One region of the Arthrobacter sp. Y3221159 genome, then DNA from elsewhere that is predicted to be linked to it. Evidence: riboswitches for the same ligand, from Rfam matches in the RefSeq annotation. Region 1 holds a riboswitch; each other region holds the start of a gene.

Region 1 (2,169 bases):
TTCTTGTCCATGCAGACCTCCAGGGGGCGCCGCCGCGCCGCTGGCCCCGCTTCGGCACCGCGCGTCGCCGAAGTCATCCACACGGAGCGCCCCCGCGATCTCCACCGTGATGCGCGGCGCCGTCGGGGTCCGTTCCGGCAAATCACCGAGTTCGCCTCGGCGAGCGGCATCGGCCAGAAGGCCGGCATGGCACTGGCTGCCACCGGTCTGGTGCTCACCGTGACTGTTCCGGCCACCAGCCCGGTCATGGCCACCGACGGGGCGGGCCTTGCGCCTGTTGCGGCCACCGCTGTGACCCCGCAGCCCGCTATCTCCGCCGAAGCCGGAGCGGAGATCGACTTCAGCCGCTCGGCCGTAGTGACCCAGGCGGATCCGGACGGCAAGCTCAAGCAGCTCCTGAGCGCCCAGTCCGCCGGCGCTGTTTCCCGCGCCGCATCCACCGGAAGCCTGGGCGCCCCGCTGGCGTCGCTGACCACAGCCTCGCCCTTCGGTTACCGCGTCAGCCCCATCACGGGTGGTTCCGGCGACTTCCACCGCGGGCAGGACTACGTTGCCCAGTGCGGGACCTCAGTTCTCGCGGCCGCCACCGGCACCGTGACGTTTGTAGGCTGGCACCAGTTCGGCGGCGGCAACCGTGTGGTGATCGACCACGGAAACGGCCTGGAGACCACGTACAACCACCTGTCGTCCTTCAATGTGACTGAGGGCCAGACGGTCTCGCGCGGCGAGGTTGTGGCACTGAGCGGAACCACCGGAGCCTCCACCGGATGCCACCTGCACTTTGAGGTGCAGGTCAACGGCGAAGTAGTGGATCCGACGGGCTGGCTCTAGTCAAATGGTTGCTGACTCTCGAATTGACGTGACCAGCCGTGACCTGAATGTGACATTCGGTCAAAACTCCTGTACCGTCTAACTCGCGTCAACTTTTCCGAAGTTGACGCTCTTGTGCGGATTGCCTAACTCTGCCACCGCTCAAGGTCCGTTCGCATTTCATCGTCTGGCAGGGGCGGGGGAACCAATTTTGGCCTTCTTCACGGAAGGCCTTGGGGTTAAGTCGCAAAGCTTCCTTGAAGCGGCGCGGCCGGGTGACTCCCATCCGAATCCGACAGCTCACCTCGCAGGCATTGGGAGAGGCTACCTTCGTGTCTTCACGCCATAATTCTGCGCGCCACCGTGCGCAACCGGTCCGTACCAACCCTTTGGACGCCGTGTCCAAAGCTGTTAGTGCCAACGCCGGGACAGTGGGTCGCCAGGCAGCTGTTGTTGCAGCCGCTTCCGGCCTTGTCCTTGCCATGGGTCTGCCGGCCACCGCGGACACCACCGCCGGTGTCTCCGCTTCCACCGAGTCCGGTTCCGCGCAGACAGCACTTGCAGTCACCGCAGCACCTACCGCCACCGTTTCCTTCGAGCGCCCGGTGGTCACCACCGTCGCCGCCCCCGTTGTTGAACGCGTGACCGTGCAGTCAACCTCCGACGACGAGGACGAAACCGCCACTTCCGCCCAGTCAACCGCGTCAACCGCGGCAGAAAAGGTTGTTGCGACCGCCGCTTCTGCGGCCACCACCGGCCTCGCGGCCATCGCCTACACCGGCATTGGCAGCCCCTACGTCTGGGGTGGCACCAGCCCCACCTCCGGTTGGGATTGCTCGGGCTTCACCCAGTGGGTTTACGCCCAGGCCGGCATCAGCATCCCGCGCGTGAACGCATGGACCGCCATGACCCCCACCTCCACCCCCCAGCCGGGTGACCTAGTGATGCAGAACGGCGGCGCACACGTCGGCATCTACGTCGGCAACGGCATGATGATCAGCGCACTCAACCCCTCCCAGGGCACTCTGCTGCACTCCGTCGCCGCTACCGGCACCTCCTCCTTCTTCACCCTCGCAGGCTAATAGTTCTTGGGGCTTCGGCCCCGGGAACTATTTCTTTGCCCGCACTTTTTCGCTAAACCACCATCCCCGTTCGGGGCGCGCCGACGTACCCCCAAGATGCCGGCGCGTCCAAAACTCTCGGGTTGCCCACAGGCCCCGAGGTAATCGAAAGAGAGAACTGATGACTACTCGTGCTACCGCACGGCACCGTGCCGAGGTCACCAAAACCAGCTCGATCGCCGTCATTGCCAAGGCTGTGGGCGACAACGCCGGCGGCGTAGGTCGCCAGGCCGCCGTG
Region 2 (2,169 bases), on a different contig from region 1:
CCGGTATTCGCCCTCGAGCGCCGCCGTCGTGCCCTTGAGGGACGCCAGCTGCGCGGTCAACTCTCCGCTGCGCCGCTGCTCTTCGGCGACCTGCCGGGCCACCGCGTCCTGGGCGGAACGGGCAGTGTCCAGCTTGGCCTTCGCCTCCCCGGACAGGCGTTCGCGCTCCGCCCTGGCGGTCTTTTCCTGCTCCGCCAGCGCAGCGGTGGCTTTGCCGGCGGCCTCCGCCCGGCTGACCAAATCCGCGGTCTTGGCTCCCACCACCTCAACGACGTTGAGCCCGTGGATGCTGTTGTTCTCCAAAGCTTCCAGTGCCACAAAGAATCCCATGGTGGTTCCGCCGGTCTTGTACGATCTGGCGGCCAGCGCACCAACGGCCTGTTGATGCCGCTGCAACTCCGCGTCCGCCTGGGCAGCCTGGCCTGCAAGGGCATCCACCCTGGCCGTTGCGGACTGCAGGGCGGCATCCGCCAGTGCATAGTCGGCTGCGGATGCCACGGCGGCCGTCCCGAGCGCTTCGGACTCGGACCGCAGGCCTTGAAGCAGGCCTGTGATGTTCTCGATCTCGGCCGCCTTCCCGGCTTCAGACTGCTGCGCCTTCTGAACGTCTTCCCACGATGGGTACCCGCCCGGCGGAGTCTCATCCGCGGCCGCCGGAGGCAGGGCAGCGGGGCCGGCCAGGGCAAGTGCCAGCAGCCCTCCCAGCAGCGGGGGCTTGAACATGCTTCCGATCAGGCGCATAGCTCCGAAGCTTAGCGGGTTTCAACACTAGGTTGAGGGTTGGGCGACCTCCCGCCGCTACCTTAATAAGTTTGTGACATAAATAACAGGCGACGCCAGCCGCAAAATATCACGCGAGGTCAGAAAGGTGTGCTAGTACCTCCAGACGTTTGCTTAATTTGATAGAAGCGCCTCGTATGTTACCCAAACGTGACAATTGCTCCGGGGCCGGGTTATGGTCTTCAGGTGTCCCTCCCAATCGGGACATTCCCATCAGTATGCCGAGCCCTGCCACTGACCCGGGATTCAATCGCTTTCCAGCTGGCAGGGACGGGGGAACCAAGTTTCCACGGCCGTTACGGCCTTGGGGTTAAGTCGATAGCGCCTCCGTCCATTGTGGGCGGTTGCCTTCGGCCGGGTATCTCCAACCCGAACCCGACAGCTCACCCCGCAGGCATGGGAGAGGCGATCACACGTGTCAAAAAATTTCCCTACCGCCCGTCACCGCGCAACTCCGGCCCGCTCAATCGCGCTCCAGGGCTTGGCTGCTTCCGCAAAGTCCCAGGCACGGACGCTCAGCCGTCCGATGCTCGCAGTTGCCGCTGCGTCCGGCATTGCGTTCGGTGTTGGAGCTCCCGCCCATGCAGGCGTGACCGGCCCGGATACCACCGAAACCGCTAGCGTCCAGGCGTCCAGCGCTCCGGCAGCCGCAGTGGCTGCCCCCGCTGCCGCAGCCCCTGCCGCCGGCAACGTCTACACCGTGGTTTCCGGAGACACCCTGGGCGCCATCTCGGCCGCTCACGGCGTCAGCCTGAACGATGTGCTGGCCGCCAACGGCCTGGACATCTCCACCATCATCTACCCCGGTGACCAGATCACCATTCCGGGCGCCGGCTACGTGGCACCTGCCGCTGCTCCTGCCCAGGCCGCACCTGCCCTGGCGAACACCGGCTCCACCATGAACTATGCCTCCGCGGCCGTTGCCCCGGCTCCGGCCCCGGCCCCCGCACCTGCCGCGACCGGCACCGGCACGGGTGCAGCCATCCTGGCTTCCGCCTACGGCCAGTTGGGCGTGCAGCAGGACTGCACCGCCATGGTGGAGAAGGCCCTCCGCTCCGTCGGCAAGTCCGTCGGTGACCTGGCTCCCGGCCAGTTCTACCAGTACGGCACCACCGTGGGCACCCCCGCCCCCGGCGACCTGGTGATCACTGCAGGCCACGTGGGCGTGTACGCCGGCGACGGCCAGGTTGTCAGCGGCGGCGTGGACGGCTACAAGACCGAAGTCCACTCCATCAGCTGGCTCGGCGGAGCTTCCTTCGTCCGGGTAGCGTAGTTACCCCGCGCAACTGAAGCAGCCGCACCAAGAGCTGCGCACATAAGGGCGGCAGCCGGGAAGACCCCGGCTGCCGCCCTTGCCGTGTTAACGTGTTGCCACCGGGACCCCCCGCC
Region 3 (2,169 bases), on a different contig from region 1:
GTACGGCATCGCCGGCTGAGGTTCAAGCCTTCCAAGACAAGGGGTGCAGCCGTAGCCTGAGCCCATGGACTGGAAACTTGAACTCGTGTTTGTCCCTGTGTCCGATGTGGACCGTGCCAAGGATTTTTACGTCAACAAGGTTGGCTTCAACGCCGATTTCGACCAGCGGCCCACCGACTCCATCCGCTTCGTCCAGCTGACTCCGCCGGGCTCGGCCTGCTCCATCTGCATTGGTGAAGGACTTACGGACGCCCCTCCGGGGACCGGTTCCAACCTCCAGCTGGTGGTCAACGACATCGAAGCCGCGCACCGCCACCTCAAGGAGAACGGCGTCGACGTCAGCGACGTGGACGTGCAGGACTGGGGCCACTTCGTCTACTTCGCCGATCCGGACGGCAACAGGTGGGCGGTGCAGTACATCCCGGGACGGGACTCTTAAGCCCAAAAATCACCGGCCCTCACGCACGGACAGCGTGAGGGCCGGTGAAATTCAGCAGCGGCTTAGTACCAGTTGTTGGCGTAGTGGAAGTTCAGCGCGCCACAGGGGGACTGGTAGCGCTCCTTGATGTAGTTCAGGCCCCAGTTGATCTGTGTGCGGTAGTTGGTGAGGTAGTCCGCACCGGCGCTGGCCATCTTCTCGGCGGGCAGGGACTGGACGATGCCGTAGGCGCCGCTACTGGGGTTGGTGGCCGTGGTGGTCCAGTCGGATTCCTTGGTCCAGAGCGTCACCAGACACTGCATCTGGTCCTGGGCCCAGCCGTAGGAACCAAGCTGGCCGGCGGCGTAGGCCTGCGCGCCTGCCGGGTCGTTGACCGCGACGACGGGAGCCGGCTCGGGTGCAGGAGCCGGCTCGGGTGCAGGTGCCGGAGCGGGCTCGGGTGCCGGAGCAGGCTCAGCCGCGGGGACGGGCTCCGGCGCGGGTGCGGGGGCCGGCTCGGCGGCCTGGGGAACAACGTTGATTTCGGCGGGGGCGGGAGACTCGGCCGGGTGGGACCGGATCTCGCTCTTTTCGATGCTCATCTGCGCATCGGAGTCCGCCGCCGTGGTGCTTGTGGTGGACGCCGCCGGAATAAAAGCATTTGTCGCCTGGCCGGCGGCGCCGAGGCCTACCAGCAGCGCACCGGACGTTGCGAGGACCGCGGCACGCTTGCCGAGGGTGAACTTCTTGCCTTCCGAACGCTGGGAATCGCTGTCGGAACCCTGTTTCGGGCGCGGTTTAGCCGGGAATGTAAACATGATGAATCGCCTCTCACACCTGCGGAGTTAGCTGTCGGGTTCGGATGAGGGCATCCGGCCGCACGGAAATATCACGTGCTGGCTTAACCCCAAGGGCAAATCAGTGCCCGGGACGGTGGGTCCCCCGCCTCTGCCTTCGATCAAGCGGAATCCGGGAAGTGGCAGAGCTTGGCGTCATCCGGATATACGGCCCGAACGGGAACCGTACCCAATCGACGCTACAGGAGTTCAGCGCTTAAGTCACATTTAGGTAACGGACATCACGATGACGGCGCGTCGACTTGTGCCAGTCGGCGCATAAGGGCAGGTGGAGGGCTATGCGTCTGGCCCGGCTGTGATGCGGCCGTGACCTTCCCTTCGTGGGCCTGTCTATTCATTGCGTTGGACAAGTCCCGTCCGCTGGTTCCCTCCGCGGCCGAGGCCGGCCTCTTCACCCAAACGGGGCGGTCCTGGGCGGCGTCCATCGCGATGAGTAACAGCGCCTGGACCTCCGGTGTGGGCGGGCGGAGCCTGCGCGGCAGTTCAAGCCGTCGAACTTGGGAGCATCGCATCCAGTGGTCACAGTCCATCGACCGTACATACGGCGCTCGCGGCCGGGAGGTATTCGGCCCGGACGCGTGGGCCAGGTGCAGGGAGCGGAGTTGATCCTGGGCCTGCGGGCCGATAAACGCGGGCTTGCGGGAAAATTTCTTCCCTTGCTCCGCGCGCCGCTGGACACGCGCCGGGGCAGTAGGGGGCGATTTTGGCAATTCGCACTCACTTGAATAAAAAACTTCGCGGAGTCGCCTTTCGCGAAGAATATTCTGCCAACAGCCCTATTTGTGGCGGCAAATCGGATAACGAATGTTATTCTTTAGCTTCCGCCAGAATCGTGATCTGCGCCACAATAGAGCATTTCGTCTCACAATGCGGACGATTCGATCCATTGTTACT

What was found. A riboswitch is a leader RNA that binds a small molecule or an ion and turns the genes downstream of it on or off. The one in region 1 is predicted to bind cyclic di-AMP.
Region 2: it holds a riboswitch for cyclic di-AMP, as region 1 does, so the genes downstream of both, AC5RT3_RS16585 (LysM peptidoglycan-binding domain-containing protein) here and AC5RT3_RS13420 (C40 family peptidase) in region 1, are expected to answer to the same signal.
Region 3: it holds a riboswitch for cyclic di-AMP, as region 1 does, so the genes downstream of both, AC5RT3_RS04320 (aggregation-promoting factor C-terminal-like domain-containing protein) here and AC5RT3_RS13420 (C40 family peptidase) in region 1, are expected to answer to the same signal.

What each region holds. Positions count from the first base shown of each region.
Region 1 is NZ_JBNHFC010000012.1:25,507-27,675, forward strand. Features, by position in the region: gene AC5RT3_RS13415 (M23 family metallopeptidase) at 10-831, shown strand; cyclic di-AMP (ydaO/yuaA leader) riboswitch at 960-1,138, shown strand; gene AC5RT3_RS13420 (C40 family peptidase) at 1,209-1,892, shown strand; gene AC5RT3_RS13425 (NlpC/P60 family protein) at 2,053-2,169, shown strand, end outside.
Region 2 is NZ_JBNHFC010000017.1:70,507-72,675, forward strand. Features, by position in the region: gene AC5RT3_RS16580 (aggregation-promoting factor C-terminal-like domain-containing protein) at 1-741, opposite strand, end outside; cyclic di-AMP (ydaO/yuaA leader) riboswitch at 1,022-1,192, shown strand; gene AC5RT3_RS16585 (LysM peptidoglycan-binding domain-containing protein) at 1,196-2,053, shown strand.
Region 3 is NZ_JBNHFC010000003.1:49,255-51,423, reverse strand. Features, by position in the region: gene upp (uracil phosphoribosyltransferase) at 1-19, shown strand, start outside; gene AC5RT3_RS04325 (glyoxalase superfamily protein) at 65-439, shown strand; gene AC5RT3_RS04320 (aggregation-promoting factor C-terminal-like domain-containing protein) at 502-1,236, opposite strand; cyclic di-AMP (ydaO/yuaA leader) riboswitch at 1,242-1,401, opposite strand.